One region of the Kocuria sp. TGY1127_2 genome, then DNA from elsewhere that is predicted to be linked to it. Evidence: riboswitches for the same ligand, from Rfam matches in the RefSeq annotation. Region 1 holds a riboswitch; each other region holds the start of a gene.

Evidence for each region. Region 1 has a riboswitch for thiamine pyrophosphate ahead of thiO (glycine oxidase ThiO). Riboswitches for the same ligand answer to the same signal wherever they lie in the genome.
Region 2: it holds a riboswitch for thiamine pyrophosphate, as region 1 does, so the genes downstream of both, sake_RS00860 (3-oxoacyl-ACP reductase) here and thiO (glycine oxidase ThiO) in region 1, are expected to answer to the same signal.
Region 3: it holds a riboswitch for thiamine pyrophosphate, as region 1 does, so the genes downstream of both, sake_RS02805 (ECF transporter S component) here and thiO (glycine oxidase ThiO) in region 1, are expected to answer to the same signal.

Annotation. Positions count from the first base shown of each region.
Region 1 is NZ_AP022834.1:2,490,571-2,500,114, reverse strand. Features, by position in the region: gene sake_RS11160 (TetR/AcrR family transcriptional regulator) at 1-358, opposite strand, end outside; gene sake_RS11155 (ABC transporter permease) at 425-1,621, shown strand; gene sake_RS11150 (NAD-dependent succinate-semialdehyde dehydrogenase) at 1,753-3,138, opposite strand; gene sake_RS11145 (thiamine phosphate synthase) at 3,208-3,948, opposite strand; TPP riboswitch at 4,023-4,130, shown strand; gene thiO (glycine oxidase ThiO) at 4,123-5,358, shown strand; gene thiS (sulfur carrier protein ThiS) at 5,355-5,594, shown strand; gene sake_RS11130 (thiazole synthase) at 5,608-6,447, shown strand; gene moeB (molybdopterin-synthase adenylyltransferase MoeB) at 6,444-7,589, shown strand; gene sake_RS11120 (hypothetical protein) at 8,362-9,039, shown strand; gene sake_RS11115 (hypothetical protein) at 9,075-9,544, shown strand, end outside.
Region 2 is NZ_AP022834.1:185,869-195,412, reverse strand. Features, by position in the region: gene sake_RS00880 (ATP-binding cassette domain-containing protein) at 1-678, opposite strand, end outside; gene sake_RS00875 (secretion protein HlyD) at 675-1,895, opposite strand; gene sake_RS00870 (hypothetical protein) at 1,910-2,788, opposite strand; gene sake_RS13585 (peptidase inhibitor family I36 protein) at 2,848-3,210, opposite strand; gene sake_RS00865 (LLM class flavin-dependent oxidoreductase) at 3,406-4,707, opposite strand; gene sake_RS00860 (3-oxoacyl-ACP reductase) at 4,704-5,498, opposite strand; TPP riboswitch at 5,575-5,671, opposite strand; gene efeB (iron uptake transporter deferrochelatase/peroxidase subunit) at 5,687-7,108, opposite strand; gene efeO (iron uptake system protein EfeO) at 7,124-8,452, opposite strand; gene efeU (iron uptake transporter permease EfeU) at 8,518-9,390, opposite strand.
Region 3 is NZ_AP022834.1:630,605-640,148, forward strand. Features, by position in the region: gene sake_RS02780 (Na+/H+ antiporter subunit D) at 1-93, shown strand, start outside; gene sake_RS02785 (Na+/H+ antiporter subunit E) at 95-679, shown strand; partial or broken gene sake_RS02790 (monovalent cation/H+ antiporter complex subunit F) at 676-933, shown strand; gene mnhG (monovalent cation/H(+) antiporter subunit G) at 1,060-1,533, shown strand; gene sake_RS02800 (DUF4235 domain-containing protein) at 1,606-1,878, opposite strand; TPP riboswitch at 2,020-2,119, shown strand; gene sake_RS02805 (ECF transporter S component) at 2,176-2,847, shown strand; gene sake_RS02810 (ABC transporter ATP-binding protein) at 2,844-4,505, shown strand; gene sake_RS02815 (energy-coupling factor transporter transmembrane protein EcfT) at 4,493-5,284, shown strand; gene sake_RS02820 (ABC transporter ATP-binding protein) at 5,423-6,214, shown strand; gene sake_RS02825 (FtsX family ABC transporter permease) at 6,216-7,634, shown strand; gene fmdA (formamidase) at 7,707-8,963, opposite strand; gene sake_RS02835 (FmdB family zinc ribbon protein) at 9,005-9,295, opposite strand; gene sake_RS02840 (aminotransferase class IV) at 9,387-9,544, opposite strand, start outside.

The sequences.
Region 1 (9,544 bases):
CCTCCGGGTTGACGGTCGATTCGGCGATGAACTGAATCAGCAGCGGCCCCAAACCGTTGGTGAAGAGCGTGCTGACCACGAGTCGGGCGACGTCGGAGGGGGCCGGGGTCGAACCTTTTTCGTTTTCCATGGCAATCAAATCCTGCAGTGCCGCGTGGAAGATGCTCTCTGCGGTGCCTCTCATGATCGAGGCTTTTCCCTCGAAGTGCGAGTAGATCGAACCAGGAGACATGCCTGATTCAGCAACAATGTCCGCCATTGAGGTGTTGGAGAAGCCGTTGCTGAGGAAGCAGCGGCGGGCCGCGGCGATAATGCGCTCGCGTCTGTCGATCTTTGATGACTCGGATAGCTTCGGCATAGAAAAAGAATAGTCGTTCTGTTAGTCTGGCCGCAAGTAGAAGAAGCATTCTGTTTAGGAGACGTTATGAGCGCTCGGGATTCTCAGCACGCCGAGGCTGAGTCCACCTCAAACCCCTCGAAAATCCGCACCGGCAGCCATATGGGCAAGGTAGTGGGAGTGTCCCTCCTTGCCGCCGTGGTGATGACCATTTTCGTCATGGCATTCACCTGGCCCAGCAAGACGTCGACCGCCCACAATCTGCCGGTCAGCGTCGCAGGCCCGAAGCAAGCCGTCGATCAATTCGAGAACAAAATCAACGAGAAGTCGGGGGACACCTTCGACTTCGTGGCTGCCGATAGCCGCAGGCAGGCCGTTGATCAGATCAAGCATCGGGAAACTTACGGTGCCGTCATCTTGGCCGAACAACCGAAGACTCCGGAAGTTCTCACCGCACCGGCCGCCAACTCGACCGCAACGCAGGTGATGAGCGGGATCGCGGATCAACTGACCCAGCAGATCCGTACCCAGATCACCGGTCAGGTCGACCAGATGAAAGAGAAGTCCGGTGGCCAGCTGAACGGTCAGCAGGCGCAAATGGCCGAGCAGCTGGAAGAGAAAGCGGCATCGACTCAGGTAGCCGAAACCGAGGTAGTTCCCCTTTCGGGCGACGACTCGAACGGCGCTGGCCTCACCACGGCGGCATTCCCGTTGGTTCTCGGCGGAATGATCGGCGGTGTTCTCGTCACATTCCTTGTTAAGGGCGTCTGGCGCAGACTCATCGCGGCATTGGCCTATGGGGCCCTGGCCGGGCTGAGCCTGACCCTGATTCTGCACACGTGGTTCGGGTTCGTGCAGGGCAATTTCGGGCTGGTCTGGCTCGCCTTCGGCCTGTCGGCCATGGCCACCGCGACTTTCATCCTGGGCTGTACGGCGGTCCTGGGTACGCCGGGCATCGGACTCGGTGCTGTCGTCACGCTGTTGGTCGGCAATCCGCTCTCCGGAGCCCAGGTGCCGTGGCAGTTCATGGTGGAACCGTGGGGGCGCATCGGTCAGTATCTGGTGCCGGGTGCCTCAAATACATTGCTGAGGTCCCTGAGCTACTTCCCCGAGGCCCCCATGGCTCAACAGTGGTGGACGCTCATTGCGTGGGTCGTTCTCGGCGTCTTATTGACGAGCTTCGGCCATTTCAAACACAACCGCATTAACGATGATGCCGAGGAACACGGCGCAGATCGGCCGGCGCCCTGGCACCGTCAGGAAGAAGCTCCTGCTCAGGGCTGATTCGCGGTACGTGGCCCTGGTGCGCCCGTATAAAGAACTGAGGGGGCCAGGCGCGTCGTCGGGGGTTAGTCCCTTGCAGACGGTGCCCGGCCCCCTCGTCGTCCGATGGGACGAAGAGCTGGCTGTGCCTCTTAGAGTTGCTGGTTCCGCACACGAACGGTGCGCTCGTTGGTGAACTGCTGCAATGCCCACTGCGCATTCTCGCGCCCATAGCCAGAGCGGTTGATGCCGCCGAAGGGGAACTCGGGGCTCGAATCCATGTGGGTGTTCACAAAGGTCATGCCGGCATTGATCTTTTCGGCGAACTTCTGACCGCGTTCGGGATCGGTGGTCCATACCGAGGCCATCAGCCCGTACTGCGTATCATTCGCGATCCTCAGGGCGTCTTCCTCGTCCTTGGCCTTGAAAACCATCACGGCCGGGCCGAAGAGCTCGTTGCATCCCAAATCGGAATTCGGGTCGATATCTGTCAGCAACGCCGGGGACATGAACCAACCCGGTCGATCCAGCTTCTCGCCTCCGGTGTGCAAGGTCGCACCCTCTTGTGCGGCCTTTTGGATGCGCTCGACGACCTCGTCGCGTGCGCCTTCGGAGGACAGCGGTCCCATATCGGTCTCGGGATCGTCAAAGGCTCCGACGGTCACGTTCTCGACTGCTTCCTTGGCGGCCGCCACGAAGTCGTCATAGTAGTCTTCGACCACGATGAAACGCTTGGGCGAGGTGCAGACCTGCCCGGCGTTCGCGGTCCGGAGGGTTACGGCCTTTTGCGCAAGTCCTTTGACGTCATCGGTGTCCAGCACGACGAACGGGTCATTGCCGCCGAGCTCCAGAACCGAGCGCTTAAGGTGCTTCGCTGCGATCTTCGCAACCGAGGCGCCTGCTTCCTCGGATCCGGTCAAGGAGAAGCCCTTGACGCGGAAATCCTTGAGGACCTCTTCTGCATCGCTGCTGTTCAGGTAGATATTCGTGTAAACGCCCTTGGGCAGTCCTGCCTCTTCGAGAAGGTCCTGGAAAGTCTGGGACGACTTGGGACAGATGGCTGCCTGCTTCATCAGGATCGCGTTGCCGACCATGATGTTGGGCAATGCGAAACGCGCGATCTGGTTGTACGGGAAATTCCAGGGCATGATGCCCAGGAGTACACCCAACGGGTCATGCTTGACGTAGGTCTTGTCGGCGCCTTGCGCATCCGGCAACTGTGTGTCGGCAAGGAATTTTTCGGCGTTCTCGGCGAACCAACGAGCCGTGAAAGCCACCTTCTGGGCTTCTGACTCGCCCTGCTTCTTGGGCTTGCCCATTTCTCGGCCAATGATGTCGGCCAGCTCTCCGGCGCGAGCCTCGACGAGGTCAGCGAATTTGTTCAGAATTTCGCCACGCTTGCTGACAGGGGTGTCCCGCCAGGACTGGAAGGCCTGATCGGCGGTGTCGATGACCCCGGGAATCTCCTCTGCCGTGAGGGACTCAAAAGTCTGCTCGACTTCGCCAGTGTTCGGATTTGTCACAGCAAAAGTACTCATATAGGTACTCAAACCAAATTCCGTGGCCGCGTCCAGTGAGTTTCGACGTAGGCGGAATGTTTCTCGTGATTACCGAGGCGAGAAGCAGGCCCTGAGCTCCCGAGCCGCGGATTCCGGGTCGTCGGCGGCGGTTACGGCCCGTACGACGACGATCCGCTCGGCCCCGGCGTTCCGAACCAGCGGCGCGGTGTCGATGTTGACGCCTCCGATCGCGAAGAACGGTTTGGCAGCCGAATCCAGGCTCTGGCCTATGTGGGCAGCGAACTCGGGCAATTCGAGTCCCACTGCCGCCCGCCCGGGTTTGGTGGGAGTCTCCCAGATAGGGCCAGTGCAGTAGTAATCCACCCCGGAGTCTTGGGACGCGGCACGAACCTGTGCCTTGTCATGACAAGAGCGACCGACAAGGATGTCTTCCCCGAGAACTCGCCGAACCTGCTCGGTGGTCAGGTCGGTTTGTCCCACGTGAAATACGTCGACCCCTGAAAGCAACGCGACGTCGGCACGGTCGTTGGCCGCCGAAAGGCCGCCTTCTTCCCCCGCAACCGAGACAAGAACGTCCAGGGCCTCGAGCTCGGTTCGAATGGAAACCTGCTTGTCGCGCACCTGGATGATGTCCGTACCACCGCGAAAAGCTGCCCTGTAGAACTCTTCGAGTCGTGCGGTATCAAGCTTTTCGACAGCGTCGGCTTCCGAACCTCCGAGAATGAATCTCTGCAGATCCGTGCAGAGATAAAGTCGGGCGCAGCGCAATCGATCGGATCGTTCCGTGCGAAGGCGGGAGGGCCCGGGAGCTTGGGAGGGGGCGGTCAAGGAAGTATGGTCTGGTGCATTCTGGGCAGTCGTCACCCTTGCAACATTAAAGGACTTGCGAGTTAGGTCATAGACTGGAGACACGTGGGAGTCCGGGCTGGCCGGACTGAGAGGGCGATACCGCCGACCATTCGAACTCGATGCGGGTCATGCCGTCGTGAGGAGGAGTAACCGATGCATATCGGCATAGTGGGTTCTGGCGTCGTCGGGATGCAGACCGCGTGGCACCTGAGATTGCGGGGCCATCGGGTGACGATCTTCGATCCGGACCCCGGAAACGGTGCGACACGGGCCGCAGCGGGCATGTTGGCACCCATCAGTGAAGTGCAGTTCGGGCAGCAGGGCCTTTACCCACTCATGCTTGCTGCCCGGCGAGAATATCCGCAGCTCATCGCTCAACTGGAACGGGTCACCGATCGTCCTCACGGATACCTCGAGAACGGCACGCTACTTGTTGCGGCAGACCGCGCCGATTCGGCTCGAGCCGCAGATCATGCTCGGGTCCAGACCGAATACGGCATGGAGACCCGGTCCCTCTCCGCGAGTCGGCTGCTGGATATGGAACCCGGCCTGAACCCTCGCTTGGCCGGCGGATTCGAAGCGCCGACCGATCAGCAGGTGGACCCGCGTCTCCTCCTGGAGGCTCTCCGCGCTGCACTCGTCCATGATCTCGATCCCACCGGATTCGCCCATGCCGGGCCGTCCGCCGCATGGATTATGGAAAGCGTTTCCAGAATCGACCCGGTGGGGGACCGAACAGCAGGCTACGACGTCACGGCGGGGGACAGCGGCCCCCACCGGGTCGATCGGGTGCTCGTGGCGTGTGGCGTGAATTATGGGCGTATCGGTGGGGTTCTCGACCGTCTGCCCTTGGACCTGAGGCCGGTGTACGGAGATATTCTTCGGCTGAAGCTCCGCGAAGGGCAACTCGCACCGGGAGAAAAGCATGTGGTGAATGCGACGATTCGCGCGACAGTCCTGGGACGACAGGTCTACCTGGTCCCACGGGCCGATGGCGGGCTGGTGATCGGAGCCAGCGTACGGGAAGACAACCTGCCCGGAGTCAACGCGGGATGCGTGCAGGAGCTGCTCGAGGACGCCGTGACCGTTGTGCCGGGTGTGAGGGATATGGAACTCGTTGAGGCCATGGCCAGGGCGCGTCCAGGGACTCCGGACGATATTCCGTACGTCGGACCCGTGCCGGGGGCTCCGGGCGTCGTCGTCTCAACCGGCTACTCGCGCCACGGAATTTTGCTCGCTCCGCTCGGCGCACGGCTCGGCGCCGATCTGCTCACCGGGGCGTCCTTGAGCAACGCGGACGCCCGATTGCTCGAAACCATGGACCCTGGCCGCTTCGGCGCGCACACTGATATGGCGCAAGCGCGCCTCACAGGAGGTATACCCGCATGAAAACCGTGAAGGTCAATGACGAAGAGGTCTCCCTGCACGATCGTGCGACGCTCGTCGACGTGGTCGGCAAGTTTTTGGACCGAGACCTAGAGCCCGACGGGCGTCCCGTGGACGGCGGACGGCTCGGCGTCGCCCTGTCCGTCGGAGGCCAAGTGGTGCCCCGGACCGCGTGGCAGGAACGAGTGGTCGCGGACGGTACGGAAATTGACCTGGTCACCGCCGTCCAGGGTGGATAGAAGGAAGAAAAGAATGGAACAGCTGACTGAAACCGACGCAGCCACGGCGCAGAAGCCGGTCACCGACCAAGAATTGCCCCCGCTGCGTATCGGAGATTACGAACTCGTCAACCGGCTCATCATGGGCACGGGCGGCGCCACAGACCTGACCTCCCTGGAGGATGCGTTGGTCGCCTCGGGTACATCGCTGACGACCGTAGCCGTGCGACGGTACAACCCCGATACCAAGACCAGTGTCTTCGCGCTCCTGGAAAAACTGGGAATCGACGTCCTGCCCAATACCGCGGGATGCTACACGGCTCGCGATGCGATCCTCACCGCGAACCTGGCCCGTGAAGCACTCGAGACCGATCTCATTAAGGTCGAAGTCATCGCCGATGAGGACACGCTCCTGCCGGACGTCGTCGAGACGCTTCGCGTGACGGAGACTCTCGCCGAGCAGGGGTTCACGCCACTGGTGTACACCACCGATGACCCCAGCGTGGCGCTCAGGCTCGAAAGCGTTGGGGCGGCCGCGGTCATGCCGATGGGATCGCCGATCGGCACTGGGCTGGGAATCCTGAACCCGTACAACATCGAGCTCATCGCAACCCGCGCGTCGGTTCCGGTGATCGTCGACGCGGGCATCGGAACCGCGTCCGAGGCCGCGCAGGCCATGGAACTCGGGTGCGACGCCGTCCTGGTCGCTTCGGCCGTCACGCGAGCCCGCGATTCTCGGGCGATGGGGCTCGCGATGCGTCGCGGAGTCGAGGCCGGTTATCTCGCTCGCGAGGCAGGCCGAATCCCCCGTCGTACCGAGGCCCTGGCGTCCTCGCCCGTGCAAGGACGGGTCCGCGCGGAGGATCGCATATGACCGGTATCAACGATCTCAGCGATACCCAACTCGAGCGCTTCCAACGTCACCTGGGCCTGGCGGGCTTCGGCCCAGACGCGCAACAAGCGTTGCTTGACTCCCGGATTCTCGTGATTGGTGCCGGAGGGCTCGGATCTCCCATCCTCCAGTACCTGGGGGCCGCGGGAGTAGGGCATATCGAGATCGTCGACGACGATGTCGTCGACCGTTCGAATCTCCACCGGCAAGTCATCCATTCGGAAGCCGACCTGGGCAGGCCCAAGACAGAGTCCGCCGCGGACGTGGTGAGAGGGCTCAACCCGGATGCCGAAGTCGTCGAACACCGTTTTCGGATTACCCCGGAGAACGCCCTGGATCTGGTCCGTCCCGTTGACCTGGTGATCGACGGTTCGGATAACTTCCTGACCCGATACGTTGTCTCCGACGCGGCCGAGATCCTGGGCAAGCCCGTCGTTTACGGTGCAATTCTGCGTTTTGAGGGTCAGGTCGGTGTCTTTTGGGCAGGTCACGGACCCACGTACCGGGACTTGTTCCCCGAAGCACCGGGCCCGGGAGAGGTCCCCTCATGTGCCGAAGCCGGAGTGATCGGAGTGCTCCCCGGAGTCATCGGTACTCTGATGGCGACTGAAGCCATTAAGGTCCTGGCCGGTATCGGAGACCCGCTCTTGGGCCGCGTCATGGTCTACGATGCCCTGGCCGCGAGTTTTCAGGAACTACGGCTGGAACCGGATCCACAACGCCGGAAAGTCACCGGTGTGGCCTCGGATCTTGCAGGGTCATCCGACGAGACGATGTGCGCCGTATCTTCGCCCTCGATTCCGCAGGGCGAAATCAGCCCTACCGCCTTGAATGCTCTTCTCGAGGAGCGCAACGAGCTGACGCTCGTGGACGTACGCGAACCGTGGGAGAACAGATTGGGTGCAATACCCGGTGCCGCAAACGTCCCCTTGGGCGATATCCAACGCGACTCCGGGAAAGACCTGGGAGCCCGTCTCGACAAGGATTCGCACGTGGTTCTCTATTGCAAGGCCGGAGTGCGCTCACGGAAGGCCATGGACATCCTGGCCGAGGTGCGACCGGACGTTGAATTCCACAGCCTTTCGGGCGGTTACGACGAGTGGAGCGTTACTTTCTCGGATTGACCAGCAAGAGCTCGGCGTTGCAGCGGTTTCCACGGTCATTTCGACCAGGAACAGAATCCGATCCTGGGTGGACGCCGAGGTGCAAGCCCCGGGGGACGAATGAAGCAGCAGCCACAGCGCTGGCGGCGATCAAGAAAGTTCTGCGTGAAAAATGAGCCATGGTCCGCAGCCGGTCAGGTGGAGTTTCGGCCGGGTGACGCCTACCCGATACGGAAATGATCGCGACTAGACGGTGTCCCGTAGGGAAAACACCGTATTGCGTAACAGTTTGTAATGTTCCATGGGCCAGGGGAGTGGTTGCGGGGCGCTCCGGCTTAACTCCTTCGGGCAAGACAAACGAATACCACACGTTAAATATTGAAGCGGATTGCTGATCTCGAGCGGTCCGGTAACCCGGCTGCTCGAGCTTCAAGGGATCTAAGGCTGCTACTCATAGGATCCGACTGGGGTCCGGGCGGAGGGGTGGGGTAGCCGCCATGTTGCCCCATGAAGTGGTCGGTGACTTTGGGTGGGTTGTTGTGTGAACCCGTGCAATGCGGGGGACGAAACTTTCCGTGAAGACACCAAAAGTTAATGTACTAATCAGTACAAAAGTGTCCTGTGGCTATGTAAAGTTCCGTGCAGATGTCGTCGAACTCGCCAGATCGGGCCCGAGGGCGGGGCTGAACAGCTTTCGTGGAGAAGGGTGCAGTCCTCGTCACGAGCGTCGATCGGTGCGGCCGCACTGCGGTTCGTCGAGATCTACTGAACAAGGTCAAAACGAGGAGCACCTATGAAGCTGACAGGAAAGATGGCCGGAATTCTGGGCGGCAGCGCGCTGCTGGTCGGTCTCGCCGCATCGCCCGCGAATGCCACCACCATCGAGAACCACTACCCTGAAACGCCGGCGCTGAATCCCACATTGCCGATCGTGAACACTTACCACGGGTCGGATCACATCAAGCCGAATGTGTTGAACCCTCACCCCGTGTGCAACGCCCTGGAGGACCGCCGCACCGTGGTGTACAAGGTCAACGACAATTTCTCACCGGTGGGGACCATCTCCACGACCAATCACACCACCAAAGACATTCCGCTGACACAGGAGACGTCCAAGTCTCAAACGATCAATATCAGCGTGAATGGCGAACAGGGAAATAGCACCACCATCAACGCTGGAGCCTCCAAGGACGGCGGGACCTTCGGTATCGCCGAAGAGATCTCCAAGAAGATCGGTTTTGAGGCCTCCTACCAACTGTCCTGGAACGCAGGCCAAACAATCGGCCCCTACGACGTTCCTCCGGGATACACGGGTGAAGCCACGTATGGGTTCCGCACTGTGACGATGTCCGGAACACAACAGATCTGCGGAGCCGATGGGAGATGGACCAACCCCACGGCGTGGAACGCATTCGTTCCCGTCAAGAATGAGGTCGAAGTCAAGCTGTACAACAATCCGGCTGATTCCTAAGACGCCGCTGGACTCTGGAACGGAGAACCAAAAAAATGATGAAAAAGCTCATGAGCCGTGCCGCAGCGGCCACTCTGGCACTTGCCCTCGGCATCGTCACTTGTGGTGCGGGTGCTGCCCAAGCGGCCGAACCTGCCCCATCTGCACACGACCTGACCGTTGGATACACCGTCTCGGGAGCGAAGGCGAAAGGCTATGCCGGGTTGGTTGCGATTCATGCGAAGAACGTCGGGTCCGAGCGGTACTACTCCGAATTCCCGGCGATCAGTTTCCGGATTGACGTCAAGACCGACAACGGTCCCCAAGGCGTCGATCGGGTGATTACCCCAGGGTGGTTCAACGGCGCTTATACCCAAGACTTGGGATTCGACGAAAAAACGTCGACCCGGTCCTTCATGGTCACCCTGTCCAACCCCGTCGAGGCCGGTCAGGATCAGCTCATCGCCAACCTCAACTTCGGTGACGGGCTGACCAAGGAGGGGCGTCTGACCAACTACATCACCGT
Region 2 (9,544 bases), 660 kb from region 1:
GCATTGGGAGGCGACCCACGGATCGTGGGTCACGATCACGGTGGTCTGATGACTTCCGGTCTGTTCGCGGAGGATCTTCAGGACTTCGGCGGAACGGCGCGAATCGAGGGACCCGGTGGGTTCGTCGCAGAGCAGCAATTTCGGGCGGGTGACCAATGCGCGTGCGATCGCGACCCGCTGCTTCTCGCCTCCGGAGAGCACCGCGGGCCGAGCATCGCGGCGATGCGCCATACCCAGCTCGGCGAGCATCCGCTGCGCCGCGGCCCTGCGCTGCCCTTTCCCCACCCCCATGTATTTGAGCGGCAATTCGACGTTGGCTAGCGCGGACTTGTGATCGATCAAATGGAATGACTGGAACACCAGCGCGATCTTTTCCAGACGAGTTCCCGCGCGGTCCCGAGGACCCGTGCCGGTGACCTCCACTCCGTCGAGAACGTATGTCCCCTCTGTCGGAGGCGCGAGAAGGCCGAGGATGTTGAGCAACGTCGACTTGCCGGAACCGGAGGGCCCCACGATCGCGACCATGTCCCCGAATTCGAGCCGGATGTCCACGTTCTCGAGCACGGACGTCCGGGCCTCCCCGTCGCCGAAGACCTGCGTGATCCCTGTGGCCTCGACGCAGGGGCGGGCGTCCGCATTCGGTCTGACCTTCGGAACGACGCCGGCCTCGGCGCTCACCCTTCCCCACCTCGATCGGTGCCGATGCGAATCGTGGTCCCCTCAGAGAGCTCCCCGCTCAGGGGCTCGACCGCGTTCTTCCCGTCGGTGGAGAACAGCACTCGGACCGGCACATCGTGCGTGTCCTGGCCGTCCACCACGGTCACCCGGGTCTCATTGTCTTTGGTCCACAGCCCCGAGCTGGGGACCACGAGTTGCCGAGGCCGCGATTCGTCAAGGATCAGGTGCCCGGTGACCGTCCCGTGGACCTTGTCGATGTCCGGGCCGACGTCGACGAGGATGGCTCGGTCCACGGATCCCTCATCGGCTTTACTTCCTGCCGCCTCCTGGGCCACAGGCTGGGGAGCGCCTTGCGCTCCGGCGCCCTCACCGGAACTCGATGTGGGCCTCTGCCCCGCGTTCGGCGCCACACCGGTGCGGCCTTCCTGGCCCGAGTGCCTCGAGCCAGTGTTCTCCACGACCTCCGTGATGGCGTACTCCGTGGTCCCCAGCGATGGCACCGTGACTCGTTTTCCGACCCCGGCTTCCGGGGTCAGCTGGCCGCCGACTCCTGTGCACCGCAGGCGCGCGCCCTCGGCGGACAAGGTTGCGATGGGTCCTCGGGATACGGGCCCGGTCGATCTAGGTTCGTCGATGACTTTTCCGGGGCGTTCGAGATACTGGAATGATGTGGCCGGAATGGCGTCCTTCTTGTCGATGGGCTCGTAGCCGAATTGTTTGTACAGGCGGGCCAGGGCGTCGTAGGTCGCCGCATTGATCAGGTCACGGGCTTCGCCCGAGCGTTTTCCTTGGAGCCCCAAGGCGGAGAGGCTCTCATTGAACTGGTGGGCGTCGGGGCCGCGGTCTCCGTCACGAAGGTCTCTGTACAGGGAGAATCGGCCGATCATCGCGAACAGCGGTTTGCCGTTGACCTCGGCGAGCAACGATCCCTGGTCGATCTCTTCGTGCGGCGCGACCGCGATCTTCGTGTACTGTCCTCCTTCCTCCGAGGGCGGGGCCTGCACCGTGAACGTGGAGCCGTAGCTAGACGTGCATGTCACGGGCACGGTCTTGCGCAATTGGTCCCGCGTGATTGTTGCGGTCAGCGTGGAGGGCGGAGGAGCTTCCGCGTCGGCCGCTTTCTGCGCCGAGGTAGTGAAGGACGACGCCGCGATCCAGGTGACCACGACCACGGCCACAAGGATCGCGGAGAACAGAGCGAGACCCTTTCTTTTCATGATCTCCTCCGGACTCACTGCCCCAGGATCGCGAGGACGTTAGACTCAGCGGCCCTTTTCGCGTCGCTGACCTTGGTGATCAGCCCCTGCTTTTCCTTGAGGAACGTGGTCAGGTACGCGTTGAGCTGCTTCCGGAGTTGGTTCTCGAAGTCGACCTTTTCCCGACACTTCGCATCAGCCACGGCGATATCGATACCGGGGTTCTTTATTTTCGCGTGAATAATGTCCGGAGTCTCGAATTCGAGGTTCTCATCGTTTTTCATGCATTCGGACCACTTCTTTTCGAGGCCTCGAGTCTCCTCCGAGTCCATAGCCGCATTGACGTAAGGGAGCGGCAGGTTCCCTGCGGCGCCTTCGAAGACAACACCAGATTCCGCGGAACCGAAAACTTTTTCATAAGCGAAAGCCAGGCAACCATCCTTGGAGATGCCACCAGGCACCCCCTCCACACTCACCGAACCGTTCTCGGGGTCCCCGATAAATACGGAGATCGCCTTCTTTTCCATGTCTGAAGGTAGAGATTCAGGATCTTCCAGCCCGGCGTCAGTCACATATCCCTGAACCCGAGCATCTTCGACGTTGAGTTCCGACGGGCTCGCCAAACTACGCACCGACGGGGTCTTATGTGATCGGGCGACCCACCGCGCCCCATGGTTACTGACACACTGTCCGATTTCTTTCTCGACCGCGTCATGCATCGCCGGGGTCTGACGGAAGAGTTCATCCACTTTTTCGATGGCCTGGGGATCGGGCGACGTCGCGGCAGCGAGGCTTTCGATGGCGAGACTCTCGGAAGACTCGCTCGCATTAGGCTCGCTCTTCGCCCCGCCCTCGGCGGCCCCGCACCCCACAAGGAAAAACACCAGAACAGAGAAAAAAGTAATCTTTTTCATTATTCTCTTTCAGCCCGGCGACGGCGACCGTCAGGCCGCCATCGCCAAAAACTAATACGTCAGACTTGTTTCACGAAATCTGCCATGTCATTAAATCTGATGCTTTTCAAATTGTCCTCATACCAGCCGGGCGGCAGGGTTTGGCCAATAAACTGACGACCCCGACGCCACTCACCAATACCTTCGGAAGCCCTAACGTTCGCGTTGGTCCACGAACTCGCGCGATCGTGAAGGGCTCGACTCAGGTCCGTATACCCGTTGTAACCGTTAATGACCTGCGACGAACCGCCACGGCGAGCATGCTCATAGACGCACACATTGGAGGTGGGGCATCCAAGTACGGTAGCGGAAGCGGGTGGTGCCCCGATCACCAGACTCGATGCCAGACCACAAGGTACTAGCGAGCCAGCCAGAAGTTTCATCGATATTAACGATTTCATGTTTCCCCGTTACGGATGAATCACTAATAATGGCAAGAAGTATCTTAAGTGACTTGGGGCACCCGGGCAAGGGATTCGGCACGAAAAGTCTAGAAATTTTAAGTATAGATATAAAATCTATACTTATTCCCCGTGGCCTGCGGAAATGTCGTCATTTCCGTACATCACCCCCCTGGTTCACCCGCTAGCCAGATGCCCCCGGAGGGTCGCGGCGTCGTAGTCCGTGCGGAAGCGGCCACGTTTCTGGAGTTCCGGAATCACCTGGTCCACGAAGTCCTCGATGCCGCCCGGCAGGGTCGGGGGCATCAGGTTGAAGCCGTCCGCTCCCCCGTGGTCCAGCCAGTGCTCGATCTGATCGGCAAGGGTCTCCGGGGTCCCGACCATGGTGCAGTGTCCGCCACCGGCCGCGAGCCGCCCCAGGAGCTCGCGCACCGTGGGGCGCTCGGCTTCGATGATGCGCAGAATCGTCGCGTACCGCCCTTTGGGTCCGGTGAACTGCTCGAGCGGTTCGAGCTCCGGGACGGGCGCATCGAGCTCCCAGTCGCTGCAGTCGCGCTGCACGAATTTTCCCAGCTGGCGCAGGGAGGCCTCGACGGGCAGGAGCTCGTCCAGCTCCCTTCGCTTCCGTTCGGCTTCCTCGACGGTCGAGCCCACGTAGGTCACGAGCCCAGGCATCACGACGACGTCGTCCGGGTTCCGTCCCGCGGCCGCGGCCCGACGCCGAATGTCGGTGCGGTATTTCTCGCCCTGTTCGAGGTCGTAGGCGACGGAGTAGATGCCTTCCGCGCGACGCGATGCGAGGCTTCGTCCCGGTTCGGAGGCGCCGGCCTGGAACAGCACGGGCCGACCCTGCGGCGGTTCGGGTACGTTGAGCGGGCCAGCGACCGAGAAATGCTCGCCCTCGTGGTCCACCCCGTGGATCATGGTCGAGTCGGCGTAGCGCCCCTCGCGATCGGCCAGAATCGAGGCGCGGGGCCACGAATCCCAGAGCGCCTGGACGGCGTCGACGAACTCTTCAGCCCGGCGATAGCGTTCGTCGTGCCCCGGCAGGGTTGTACCACCGTGGTTGCGGGCCTCGGCATCAAACATGGACGTCACGACATTCCAGCCGATCCTCCCGCCGCTGATGTGGTCGAGGCTCGCCAGAATCCGGGCCGCATGGAAAGGAGTCCAGAATGAGCTGGACACCGTGCTGACCAGGCCGATCTTCGATGTCGCCCGCGCCATGGCGGCCAGGCACGTGAGTGGTTCCAGGAACCACGCCGGAGAGTCCTCGAGGTTGCCGGGGCTCAGCGACTGGCCATCGGCGAAGAACACGGCGTCGAGTTTGCCGCGTTCGGCAGTGCGGGCGAGCTCCTCGTAATAGTCGATCTCGCCGAGCCTCTCGACCGAGGAGCCCGGGGCCCTCCAGGCCGCATTGTGGTGCCCGCAGCCGTAGATGAACAGGTTGATGTGTGCGTGCTTCTTTCCAGCGTTCATCCTTTAACCAGCCCTCCGTCGACGATCAGGTTCTGCCCGGTCACCGCGCGGGCCCACGGGGAAGCGAAGAAGAGAATCGCGTCGGCCATTTCGTCCGGGGTGGTCACGGAACGCAGTGGCGTTCCCGCAGCGATCATGTCGAAGACCTCATCCGGAGTTGCGGAGCTCGCATCCGTTTCCCTCAACAGACCACCGGAGACCATATTGACCGTAATTCCTTCCGGGCCGAGATCCTGCGAGAACGTGCGCGTCAAGGAGAGCAGGGCGGCCTTGGCCGCCGTGTAGTCGTGGTACGGGACCACGGGGTTCTGAAACAGGTTCGTGCCGATGTTCACGACGCGCCCGAAGCCCCGTTCGGCCATACCGGGTCGGAGCGCCTGGATCATCGCGAGCGGCCCGTGGAGCGACCCGTCGATCTGTTTCTGGAATTCCTCGGCGGTGATGTCGGCGGCTTTCGACCGGGCCTCGCCGTTGAAGCTGAAGTCCACCAGGGCGTTGTTGACCAGCGTGGTCGGTGCGGTGCCGAAGAATCCGGAGGCTGACGTCGCGAACTCTCGAATGCTCTCCCCGTCCCGAACGTCAAGGGCCGCGCAACGGGCTCGGTCCGGGAATTCGTCGACGATGCGGGCGGCGTCGTCCTTGCTCTGGTGGTACCCAATGACCACCTTTGCCCCTTCGCCGAGGAAAGCGCGGCTGATGCTCTCTCCAAGGCCCCTCGCGCCGCCGGTCACCACCACGATCTGCTCGTCGATGGGCAGAACGCTCGATACGGTGGTGGGATTTTCGGTCATGGTCTTTGCCTCTCCATCGAGGCGAAGGCACCCGAAAGAGCGATTCCCGCAACCGCTGTTGCGGCACGCGGATGTAAGTGCGCTCTGCGGACATTCCCTTCGCCAGTACTAGCTGAATCAGGTTCTACGGGTTTCATCTCAGCCTCCCTTCGGAGGCACCCCGTGTCGCGCGTCTCATGTTAGCACCGCTACTCGAACAGGCCCTGCCCAACCATCTCGTCTCCGTCACGAATGCCCGCGGGCACGGCGAAGAGCGCCGATGCCTGGTGCTGGAGATACTCCGTCAGGGCATCCTGCTCCGTCATTTTCTTGAGAGTCGGGTAGAAACCTTTCCGGGGATCTCGCACGTAGGCGATGAAGAACAGACCCGCATCCAGACGCCCGAGGGAATCGTTGCCGTCCGTATAGTTGTAGCTGCGTCGAAGCATCCGATGACCCCCGTTGTTCTCAGGGGCGACGACGGCCACGTGCGAGTCCGTGGGAATCACGGGTTCCCCGTGGTCATCCTGAGCCGTGAAGTCCAGTGCTTCGAACTCGTCCGACGCCCGAGGCGAGGCGATCGACAGTGGCGCACCGTACTGCTTGTCCCGGCCGATCACCTCCTGCTGTTCGGAGAGCCGTACTCGATCCCAGATTTCGAGGTACATGTGAATCTTTCGTGCCACGAAATACGTTCCACCGTTCATCCACTGTGCGTTGGGATCATCCTCGGGCTGAACCCAAACGTTGTCGCCGAAGAGGTCATCGCCGTCTTCCGCTTTGAGGTTGGCCGTACCATCCTTGAATCCGAAGAGATTACGGGGTGTCTGCTGTCCCCTCGACGTCGAGGAACTGCGTCCGTAACCGATCTGACTCCACTTGAGCGTCGCCGAGCCGAAGGCGATGCGGGTCAGGTTTCTGATCGCGTGGACGCAGGTCTGAGCGTCATTGGAGCACGTCTGGATCAGGATGTCCCCGTCGCTGGATCCTGCCCGCAGGGCTTCGTTCGCAAATTTCGGAACCCCATCGCTCAGGATCTTGGGCATCTTGTCCTTGAGTCCAAAACGATCATTTCCGTGCTCATCGACGAAGAGCGAACGTCCGAAACCGAAGGTGATGGTCAGTCCGCTCGGCGAGTATCCCCAGGCTTCTCCGGTGTCCTCGGGCGGCATGTGGTGATTGCCCTCAGGAGCGCCGCCAACGAGTTCCCCCGCGCACATATGCTCTGCGGCGACCGTCCACTCGGAAAGCAGTTCTTTGAGTCCTCCGACATCCTGAACAGTCACATTAAAGGCGGCGGTATACATATTGTTTTGCGTGGGAGTCAGAATTCCCTGTTGTTTTTCCCCGCGAAAGGGGTACCTGAGTTCAGCCGGAGTGGCTGCTGCGGCTTCATCGCTACCCATGCGGTGACCGATTGCTCCACCGCCGAAGCCCGCAATGCCCAACAGGCCGGCCGCTCCCGCGGCCCCCACGAGCCGACGACGCGAGAAACCGAGGGTTTTCCCTTGAGTTGCTGCCGCCTCGTCGCCGGCCATGGCATCCGTAGGGTGTGTCTCTGCCCAGTGCGAGTTTTTGGCAGACGACGACGCAGCACGCGGTTCATCACCGAATGATGTGTGAGGTGACATTGATTCTTCCGTGGACTAGTGAAGGATCGTTCCCGCGATCTTGGACAGCGGCTCACCGAGAGCGTTGACCGCGTCGGAGAACTTTCGTTGGAGGTCGGTGTAATCCGAGTCTTTGGGCGCTTCCCCGGCGTCCTTCTGAACGGCAGCGATCTGGGAGTAGTCCTTGAACAGGGTGTTTCCGCCCTCGTCCTTACCGGTCGATTGTTCGTTGATCAGTGACTTCACCGATTCGAATTTTGACTCGATCTTCTCTGCCAGCTTGGGGTCTTTGTCTTTCACCAAATCAGCGACATTCCCATAGGCAACCTCAGCTCCTTCGACGTTGGCCTTGAAGTCATAGGTATCCGTGTGCGAGAAAGTCTCTTCTTCACCCACGATCTTGGACGTGGCAACTTCTTCCAGGAGCGAGGAAGCGCCGGTTGCGACGTCGGACAATTCGAGTTTGAACTTGCCCTTGGCGCCGTCGATCTTGCCGTAGACCAGGTCGTAGAGCTTCTGGGTGTTTTCGTTCAGCTCGTCCGCGGCTCGTTTCCGGTCTTCGTCCGTGTCGAACTTGTACCCGGCGGAATCATCTGTGAACAGGTCCGCCTCAATCCGGTGCCAGCCGGTCCAGCCCTTGAGTACCTCCGGGTCCGTGGGTTTCTTGTGCGCATCCGCCGAGAGGTCCTGGACTCGGGCGTCCAACGCAACGTCGAGGTCCCCTCCTTCCTTGATGCCGAAGGATTCGGCGGTCGGCTCGATGCGCTCGTAATGCTGACGAGCCAACGGGTACAGCGTCTTCGCCTTTTGGTCATCGCCTGCGATGTAGGCCTTCGTGAACTCTTGGGTCGCACTCACCAGCTGACCCGTCTGGTCTTTGACGTACGAGGTGTAGTTCGAGATCGCGTGGTCCTCGGCGGCCTGGACATCTTTTGCTACTTCCACGTTCTCGCCTGGGATAACGTCGAGTTGGGCGAGTCCCACGAAGTTGCCGACCATATTCGGCTTGCACCCGGTGTAATACGTTCCTTCCTTGAGCGCCGTTGTCATGTGTGCCGTGGTGCCCGGCCCGATGTTTTCCTTCTCGGAAACGATCTGCAGTTTGTTCTCGGTCAGAACCTCGAATTCATTCGGCGTGGTCCCGTTGTTGGCGATCTCGAAGGCGACTTTGCCGGCCGGGATCTTGGCCGGATCGGTCGTGCACGTGTCGTTGGCGATGTTGGCTTTGACGGTCTGAACGGTTCCCCCGTTTGTGGACTCGTTGGATGAAGCCGACGAATTTGCGGGATTGTCAGTGCATGCCGACAGAGAGATGACCATAGCTATAGCGGCCGGAACAGCAAGAAGGTACCTTGTGTTTTTCATGTTTTCCTCTCGGGTTCGGTGATGGCGCGGACTACGGCGTCCGGCTCGGGGAAGGGATTGAGGGGTCAGTGCGCCTGAACATGCGGTGCGGCCCGCGTTGCGGCGCGCTTGCCAGAGGAGACTTGGCGCGTGAAGAGAAAGACTGTGGGAACCAAGTAGACGACCCATGCGAGGACTTGCAACACCGTCGGCTGGAGATTGACCTGGAAAACAGCCTGTCCGAGCGTGTAGGTCCAGAAGAGGGGCGATGTGATCGCAGGCAAGCGATTGCTAAGGTCCCAAGCGTGGCTCATGATCCCGGGCAGCACGCCTGCTTCTTGCAGGTCGCCGATTCCGTAAGCGCAGATCCCGGCCGTCACCACTATCAGGAAATAACCGGTCGCGGAGAAGAAGAGGCGCATATTGATCCGACGAGCACCTCGGTAGACGATCCACCCGAGGGCAACCGAAAGTACCAGGCCTGTCAGCACGCCCGTGGTGGTCGCCAGGACGTTGGTTTGGATGGAAGATCGAACCGTTGCCCAGATGAAAAGCGCGGTTTCCACGCCTTCTCGGCCGACCGCCAGCACGGCAAGCCACACCATGCCCCACCCGCCTGAGCCACCCACCAAGGAGCGCTCCACCGAAGATTCAAGATCGTGCTTGAGCTGGCGGGAGTGACGGCCCATCCAGAAGATCATCCAGGTCACGAGGGCAACAGCAACCAGGGAAAGTGTCCCGCCGATGATCTCTTGAACCTGGAACGAAAGTGTCTTAGGCCCCCATGTGAGCAGTGCGCCGATGCCGAGAGGCAACAGAACCGCCACGCCGACGCCCAGCCACATCTTGGGCAGGACATCGCGGCGTCTGGTCTTGATCAGATACGCAACAAGGATCCCAATGATGAGGGAAGCCTCGAACCCCTCCCGGAGAGCGATCAACAAATTGGCAACGAACACACAGCCTCCCAAGACGATCAGCCGCTGGAGGCCCTGTCATGGGCTCGGCGGCTGGGCTCAAGAGAAGTATAACCTCACCACAAACCACGTTAATGCTTTACCGATGATCAAGTAAGCCTTGTTTTCCTCTATGGCTTCCCTGACCTATTCCGCG
Region 3 (9,544 bases), 1.1 Mb from region 1:
CATCAAGCCGCGGGAAACCTGAGCGACCCGCAGGTCTACATCGATGCGGTCTTGGGGCAGGACCACGGAACCTCTGCGGAAGGGGGCCACTGAGATGAGTCCATCCGCTCACCGCGCGCCTCGCGTGCGTCCCAAGAACACACTGCGTACCGAGTTGCCCCTGATCTTCTGGTTGGTTTTGGTCTGGGGTGCTCTGTGGCAGGACTTCTCGATAGGAAACCTGGCTTTCGGGCTGATCATGGCTCTGGTGATCGTCCGGGTCTTTTACCTCCCTCCGGTCCAGCTATCGGGAAGATTCAACGTTTTCTGGGGCGCGGTCCTGGGCACAAAATTCGTGTGGTGGATCGCCAAGGCGAGTTTCGAGATCCTGTGGTTCACGGTGAGACCACGCGGCGCGCCGAAATCGGCGGTGGTATCCGTCCGGTTGCGTATCAACAGTGATCTTCTCATTACCGTCGTCGGACATATCGTTTCCCTCATTCCGGGGTCCCTGGTGGTTGAGGTCGATCGCCGGAGTGCCACGATCTACTTCCACGTGATCGATATCAACACGGAAGACGAAGTGCGCGCGTTCCAAGAGAGCGTGAGATCCATCGAGAACTTGGTCATCCGGGTGATGGGCACCAAGGAAAGTCACGAGGCCCTGAAATCCGGAAGCCTTGAGGAGGTGTCGCAATGACCGTCGTCATTGTCATCTGCGGCGTCATTCTGGTGCTCGCTGCGATCGGGACCATAGTTCGCCTGGCCAAGGGGCCTTCACTGTTGGATCGCGTGATCGCCTCCGACGTGCTGCTGGCTATCGTCGGTGCGGGGCTCTCAGTGGACATGGTCTACCGGGACAGTTACGAGAACATCACCATGCTCGTCGTGATATCCCTGGTCGGTTTCTTGGGGTCCGTGACTGTTGCTCGCTTCGCAAACAACAAACGCGAACGCAAGGATGAACGCGAATCTCGGGCAGGTTCGGCAGAGAGCACTTCGCCCGCGAAGCCTGCTGGTTCTCGCAAGCCTTCCAAACTTTCCCCCAGCACAACCAAGAAACAGCGAGGTGATCGTTAGATGGACCTCGTATTCGACATCCTGACCGGGATCTGCCTGATCCTCGGTTGCCTCATGTCTCTCGGGGCCGCGCTCGGCATCGTCCGTTTTCCGGACGTTCTTTCAAGACTTCACCCAGGGGCCAAACCGCAGGTTTTCGGTTTGTTCTTGCTTTTGGCCGGGATCGGATTCGCGGCGCGTTCATGGGCTCTGGTTCCAGCGCTCGTATTGGCGTGGACCCTCCAAATCCTGGCGGTACCCGTCTCCTCGCACATGGTAGGACGTTCCGGGTTCCGCAATCGTCACTTCACGGCATCGGCTCTCACGGTCAACGAGCTTGCCGACCTCGTGGAGCAGATGAACCGTGAAGAGGAAGAAGAAGAGGCTCCTGCTGAAGCAACCGACGAGCCGCGCGACGTCGACGCCGACGCCGCCGGTCTCGGGAACGATGCGCAGGCCAAACCCGAAAGTGACCTGGAGGCAGAGCGGGACTGAGCGACGTGAGAACAATGGCGGGCGCGTGAAGGATTCACGCGCCCGCCATTGTTCGTATCGAGGGGAGGGCTATCAGACCTCGGCCTGGCCGCCGGTCTCGACTTCTTCCTTGTGCTCCATCTTGTTGGCCAGCCGCGTGACGCTCAATTTGATGAGGGTCGCGACGACACCGCTGATCGCGGTCCAAATGACGATGTCGCGGATGCTTTCCTCGGCGTCCGGATTGCTCGACGGCGGTTCATTGCCGGTAACCTTCTTCCAGCCCAGCGTCATGACCTTATTGGCCGCGAATACTCCGGCCAAGGACGCAACCGTGGAACCGATCTTGATAACGGGATTGCTCATCCATCTCTCCTCTTCATTCGCACCGGCGGTGCGGCCGGTCACGTTCAGCTCTCTCTAGCCTAATCGTACGAGTTTGCCTTTGTCCCAATCTGCTGGGCGATTCACCGGAAGTGAAATGAGTCAGATAGACTGGGGGACGTTCAAGAACGACAGGGGAGCCTCGGATGAGGCTGAGAGTGCGAAAGCAGACCCTCGACCTGATGCGGTTAGCACCGACGTAGGGAGTCGAGATCTCGGGCGTATCCAAGAACAGTACGGGTACGGCCTCCCCTCCTGAAAATTGCAGGAGGAAGACCCATGAACACCACATCCCATCACGAGTCCGGTCAAACGGTCCAGTCGTTGAGCGAGACCGGGAGCGGAAAACATCCGAAGCGCCGGAAAGTTTCGTGGCGCGTGATCGACATCGTGATCGCCTCGGTTCTTGCCGTTGTCTGCGGCGTGATCTTCTGGATCTGGTCTAATGCCGTTTCGCCGGCAACGCAGACCGCGACGGTTGGTTTCCCACCGTTGTCGGGCCTGATCGGTGGAGGCTGGCTCATCGCGGGAGTCGTCGGCGGCTTAGTAATTCGGAAACCCGGTGCCGCGATCTACTGTGAGATTCTCGCGGCCGTTATCGAAGCCCTACTGGGCACCCATTACAGCGCCGGCGTTTTGCTGTCAGGGTTGATTCAGGGCATCGGTGCCGAGATCGTCTTCGCTCTATTCCTGTACCGCAGGTTCGGGCTTGCAGTGGCCATGTTTTCCGGCTGCGTCTCCGGCGTATTCATGGGCGTCAGCGAGGTCATGATGTATTACGGCTTCTGGGAAGCAAAGTATCAGGTCGTCTACATCGTGTGCGGCACGATTTCCGGCGTCGTCATCGCGGGACTTCTGGGTTGGGCCTTGATGAGGGCATTGATCTCGACGGGCGTTCTCGGTTCCGTTGCCGCAGGTCGTGATGCTCGGCGCAGCAGGGTTCGCCCGTGACGGTTCACGGGGCCCGGGTCCTGGCCCAGAACTTCGGTTGGCACCACGCTGGTCGAGAGGCACCCGCTTTCCACGGTGTAAATCTGGATATTCGGGCCGGTGAAAGGGTTTTGCTACTAGGCCCTTCAGGGGCAGGAAAATCGACATTGCTCCACGCGTTGGCGGGTGTGCTCGTGGACGATGACGGCGACGCCGTTCTGGGGCGGGCAACGATCAATGGCCTCGGGCCCGAACAATCGAGGGGCGCGGTCGGTCTGATGCAACAAGACCCAGAATCGTCGATCGTCCTGTCACGCGTAGGAGACGACCTCGCATTCGGCCCGGAGAATCTGGGAGCCGACCCCGCGGTTATCGTTCCGCGGTGCGAACGAGCTCTGCGTTCGGTCGGTTTGGATCTCTCGTGGGAGCGTCCCACGTCGGCGCTGTCCGGCGGCCAAAAACAACGGCTTGGATTGGCAGGGGTTCTGGCCATGGAACCCCAGCTGATCTTGTTGGACGAACCGACGGCCAACCTCGACCCAGATGGCGTCATCGAAGTTCGCGACGCCGTGTTGAACGCTGCGGAGGAATACGGTTCGACCCTGGTCGTAGTCGAGCACCGAGTCTCGGTCTGGTCCGAATTCGTCGATCGAGTGATCGTGCTCAGTCCGCACGGGGGAATCAGCCACGACGGACCTCCACGGCAGGTTCTGGATGAGGCGAGAAAGGAATTGCTCCAAGCAGGAGTATGGGTCCCGGATTACGTTCCCCGGCTTCCGAGCAAGGGGTCGGGGGCGGTTCAGGGACGGGGGAACGGCGAAGCGCTTCTCGAGGCGCACGACCTCGCGGTGTCTCGTCAAGCACCCGCGCGCAAGTGGCTCAGGCAAAGACGCCGCGCGACCGCTCGCTCGGCGGAAGGACCCGTCCCGGCACACCGGGAAGTGACCGTCGCGGCTTCGGATATTTGCGTCCGTATACGTCGAGGGGAGCATCTGGCGGTCACGGGACCAAATGGTTGCGGCAAATCCACCTTGGCTCTGACCCTGGCCGGCCTGCTCGCACCGGCCGCGGGTTATGTTGCGGCGTCCGATGCACTCCGATACGCAGGGGCGAGGCGAGAGCTTGACCGATCCGGCGGCCCCTCGTGGGATCCCCTGCTGTGGAGCTCGAGCCAGCTGATTGCGCGGATAGGAACTGTGTTTCAGGAACCGGAACACCAATTCGTCAAAGCATCGGTCGCCGAGGAGCTTGCCCTCGGCGCACGATTGGCCCGCGATGCGGCACCGCGCGGCGTCTTCTCCGGAAGCGACGGGGAATACCCCGAGGATCGGGCGGCTGAGCTGCTCGAACGTCTCGGCCTGAGCCACGTTGCGGAAGCGAACCCGTTTACTCTCTCCGGCGGGGAGAAAAGGCGACTCTCAGTCGGTACTGCGCTCGCGGCTCGTCCTCATGTTCTCATCCTGGACGAGCCGACTTTCGGGCAGGATGCGGTCACCTGGGCCAGCCTGGTCGATCTGCTGCGCGAGGTCCTGGACGCGGGTACGGCGGTCGTCTCGGTGACTCACGATCATGCCTTCATCGAAGCTCTCGGAGGCAGCGAGTACAGGTTGAACGGCCTCAACGTTGCCGGGACGCGGCAGCACGCGGTTCGAACAGGAGACCGGGCATGGACCTCTTGAACAATGCCAGCGCCGCCGAGTCGGGGTTGGGGAGAGTCAACGCGGCCGTCAAGATCGTCCTGCTCTTTGTTCTGACCATAGCTTTCTTGGCGAGCGCGGACTGGGTCACGTCGAGCGTCGGCCTGATCGCACTGGTACTCGTCATGGCGGGCTGCCGCATCAATCCCTGGAATATCCTCATTCGGCTATGGCCTGTTTTCACGGCGGCGCTATTCAGCGGGTGGGCAACGGCCCTTCTGTCCGCCAAGACCGGCAGGACCGTGCTCGACTTCGGCCCGCTGTTGCTCACCACCGACTCGGTGGATGCAGGGATCGCGATCGCTTTGCGTGGTGGCGCTCTCGCGATGGTCTCGGTGCTGCTCCTGTTGACCACGGATGCCAGAGAGATCGGCGATTCGCTGGCCCAGACTTTCAGACTGCCGGCGCGCTTCGTGCTCTCGGCCGTGGCGGCATTCCGGCTGGTAGGAATCATGATCACGGAGTGGGAAACTCTCGCTGCCGCGCGACGCGCCCGGGGTATGGGCGCAGACCGCGGCGTCATCGGGAGCATTACTGGGTTCACGGCGCAAGCTTTCGCGCTCATCGTTCAGGCTTTGCGTCGAGCGAGCCGACTGGCCGTGACCATGGAGGCACGCGGTTTCGGTGCTGGACCGAGAACCTGGGTGCATCGCCCGGAGTACTCGTGGCGGGATGCCGTCGCCTTGGTCATTGGACTTGGGATTCCCGCTGCGGCCATCGGTCTTTCGCTGGCCTTGGGCACGTATCGCTTCTTCTACTAGGGCCGTGTCTAGGGTGCGCTCCACCTGGACAGACTAGACCCAGCTCTACCTCCAAATACTGCTCGCTCCACTGTCCGCGGACGCCATCAGCGGAAAAGTAAGAGATGCACCAGCCATCAAGCATCTTTGGAGCGAAAAATGTCACCCCAGACTCGTGAAGCCCAGGCACCCGGTGGAGCGCCCCGGGCCGTCATGCCCATCGCTCGGGCCGAGAACGTCAGCAAATCATATGGACAAGGCAGCAACGTCGTTTCGGCTGTCCGCAATGTCGACCTCGACGTCGCTCCAGGCGAATTCGTCGCGGTGATGGGACCGTCCGGATCGGGAAAATCCACGTTGATGCATCTCATGGCCGGACTCGAGTCCCCGAGCGGCGGACGGATGTGGATCGGAGAGCAGGAAATCACGCATCTCGACGACGCCGCACTGACCGAGATTCGGCGTCGTCGTGTCGGGTTCGTATTCCAGGCCTTCAACCTGATGCCGACCATGGACGTTCGAGAGAATATCCTGCTGCCCTTTCACCTGGACGGGCGTTCGCCGGACCGTCAAGAGCGTGCGTGGATCGAGGACCTTCTTCACCGGTTGGGACTCTCCGAGCGCGTCAACCACCGTCCTGCAGAGCTGTCGGGAGGCCAGCAACAACGAGTTGCAATTGCGCGCGCGCTGGCTACCCGACCGGCATTGATCCTGGCTGACGAGCCGACGGGCAACCTGGATTCGCGCTCGGCGCTGGAAGTCCTCCAGCTGCTGAGAATGGCCGCCCAAGAGCTCGGGCAGTCAATCGTCATGGTCACACACGATCCCAAAGCCGCGGCTCACGCCCATCGGGTGGTGTACCTGGCGGACGGCGAGATTGTTCACCAGAGCAACAGCTCCGCTCGGGCTGAGGACATCGCCCAGATGATGCTTTCCTTGGAGGTGAACTGACGTGAAAAATGCCGTGCGTGAACTGACTCACCATCCTCGACAGCACCTATCGACCCTCCTCGTTGTGGTCATCGGTTCGATGTTCGGCTCCGGCCTTATCGGGGCCGTGGGGCTGCTGCACAAAATTCTCGATCCCGGAGGCGAGGCCGAAGGAACGCTGTTGGTCATGCTCCTGTTGACTTCGATGACGTTCTTCGCGATCGCCCTGTTCGTCGCGGCGATGGTGGTGGTCAATACATTTTCCATCGTTGTCGCGGGCCGAACACAGCAGCTGGCGCTTCTTCGTTTGATCGGTGCGAAAGCCTCGACGCTGCGGCGTGCGGTAGCTTGCGAGGGGCTTCTGATCGGACTGATCGGTTCCGTCGTCGGACTCGGCCTGGGCGCCGTGACGACATGGGTTATCGCCTTGACCGCGGAGGCGAACGGCGCCGGTAGTGGTTTGCAAGTCACAGCAACCAACCCGTGGATGATTACTGCCGCCGTGCTGGTGGCCCTCACGAGTTGGATTGCCGCGTGGAACGGAGCGCGTCCGGTTCTGTCAGTCTCTCCTCTCGAAGGCTCGCGCCGAAGCGCCGAACCGGCCCTGAAGACTCTGCGCAAGCGAGTTTGGACACTCGGGCTCTCGATAGCGCTGGTCGTGTTGGGAGCATTGTTCCTCGGCGGTGGACTCATGATGGGGCTGACGGGCCCCGCGGGGGTCCTTCCCGCGGTCTTCGGAGGGTTCCTGAGCTTTGGCGGTATCGGCCTGGGATCCGCGTGGATTATGCCGCCCTTTTTCGCCCTTTCGGGAAAAGTGGTCGGTCACGGGACCTCGGGGCGGATGGCCGTCGCCAATTCGCGGCGATACCCTCTGCGCTCGGCGCGGACCTCCATGGGGCTGGTCATTGGAATCACGCTCGTGGTGATGTTCGGCACTCTCGGCTCGACCTTGAAATCGGTGGTCCAGCGTATGGCCGGTAGTGGCGAGTACCGCCCCGAGGACGTGGCAGTCGTCAACCAGATGGTCGACAACTCACTGCTCTTCGTCTACGGAATGGTCGCGTTCTCGGTGGTCATCGCCGCGATCGGGGTGGCAAACAATATGAAGTCCGCAATCCTGCAACGTCGTCGCGAGTTGGGGATGCTCCGGACCGTGGGACTGTCCACGAGTCAAATGTGGCGCATGATCTTCGGGGAAACTGCCCAACTGACGCTTTCTGCGGCATGCCTGGGCATACCTTTGGGTCTCTTCTACGGTTGGGCCGGAACCTTCTGCATGTTCGCCGCGGTCGATGGTGTCGGAGTTTTCGGACCGACACCGCCGTGGACCGTGCTCGTCTGCGTGGTCGTCGGATGCCTGGCCATTACCGGCCTCGCCACCGCACTCCCCGCGCGCCAGACAGCCAAGGAATCGCCCGTCCGGGCCCTCGCGCTGACCTAACGACGATGTGACGGGCGCCCCTCGGATCGAATTGGGGGGGCGCCCGTAGTGCGGGTTGCGGCCGAAACAGTCCTAAGCTGGATTCGCCGAACGGGGCGCACCCATTCCAGGATCGATCTGCACCGGCCCCGAGGACTGAGGACTGACATCGAAATCGAAGATTTCCGTGGGCAGATAAACGGTTGCGCAGGAATTCGGGACATCGACGACGCCTGAGAACCGGCCTTCGATCGGGGCGGCGCCCAGCAACAGGAATGCTTGTTCTGGGGAGTATCCGAACTTGGTCAGATAGTCGATCGCATGCAGGATTGCGCGCTGATAAGCCAGCTGGGAGTCCAAATAGCGTTGTTCGCCGTCGAGTGTTACGGAGGTTCCCGAGAAGGCAAGCCACTCCGAGTACTGGGGTGCAGTGCGGCCAGGCATGAAGATGGCATTTTCGCTCACGCCATAGGTCTCCATGCCGCCCTTCAGAACATCGACACGCAGATCGATGTACCCTCCCATCTCGATCGCGCCGCAGAAGGTGATCTCTCCGTCGCCTTGTGAGAAGTGCAGATCGCCGACCGACAAGTTGCCGCCCTTGACGAACACGGGATAGAAGACGCGCGAGCCTTTAGTGAAGTTCTTGATGTCCTGGTTGCCGCCGTTCTCCCGGGGAGGGGCGGTCCGAGCCGCTTCGGATGCCACACGATCATATTCCGCGCCTTCGAGCTGCCCAAGGATTGCGCTCTTGGGCTCAGGGGGAAGTGCCAGGGGCGGCAAACGGTTGGGGTCGGTTGCGATCAGATCGCCCTCCCGTTTGTTCCACTTGGCCAGAAGATCGGTGGACGGCGCGGTTCCCATCAACCCGGGATGGGTGATGCCCGTGAAACTGACTCCGGGGATATGTCTCGATGTGGCGACGTCGCCGGTGAAGTCCCAAACGGCCTTGTAGGCATCCGGAAATTGGTCGACGAGAAAGCTCCCACCGTTGTTCTTGGGGAAAATCCCTGTGTATCCCCAGCCTTGGCCTGCTAGCGGGCCGGTTTCCTGGGGAATGGGACCCAGATCCAGGATGTCCACGATCAGTAGGTCGCCGGGCTCGGCACCTTCCACGGCAAAAGGTCCTGAAAGAGCGTGGACGACGTCGATGGGTGCATCCCGGATGTCGTCGGCGGAGTCGTCGTTCTTAATCGCGCCGTCGAACCACTCGCGGCAATCCACCCGGAAGGGCTCGCCCGGCTTCAGGGTCTCGAGGGGAGGAATGTCCGGGTGCCACCGGTTGTGACCGATTTTCTCCTGTTCGGAGAATGGCTTGGCGGAGTCCAGCGGAAATAGAACCTCGGGCATGGTGTTCCTCTCGATCGAACGATGAACAGGGGCTTGAGACCTCAGGGACGAGGAAGCTTGAGGTGTCGCGGATCGTGGGAGGTATGTGGTGGGGCCTTGGGGACAGGCGGACCGGGGAGGCGGGTTACGACGTCGGGCTCATGGGCCGAGCGTTCGGCCTCACTCATTGCCGTCGCCCGGGCCGTGCCGAGTTTCGAAAGGCCGACTGGGGAGAAGATGCGCGTTGCGGTCTCGACACAGGTGCGGCACTGCCGCTCGGCGGGGACAGCGGACATAGAATGCTGGGCTTCGAAGACCCCGCAACGCGGACACCGGAACTCGTACAGCGGCATGCACACCCCAAATGATGCTGTGATCCAAAACACTAACGCCTTGAGGCTACGCCCGCCGTGATGACCGGTCAAAGGAAAAACCGCATATTACCTAGCGGGAACGAAGAAAATTCATCAATTCACCCGTGAGGCCGGGGTTGAGAACGAGCTCTTGGTTATTGAGATGGGTCACCGGTGCCAACAGGCGGACGGATGAGGTGAGCCAGACACCATCGGACTCCATCAGGTCCGTCGGGTAGAGCGGTCCGA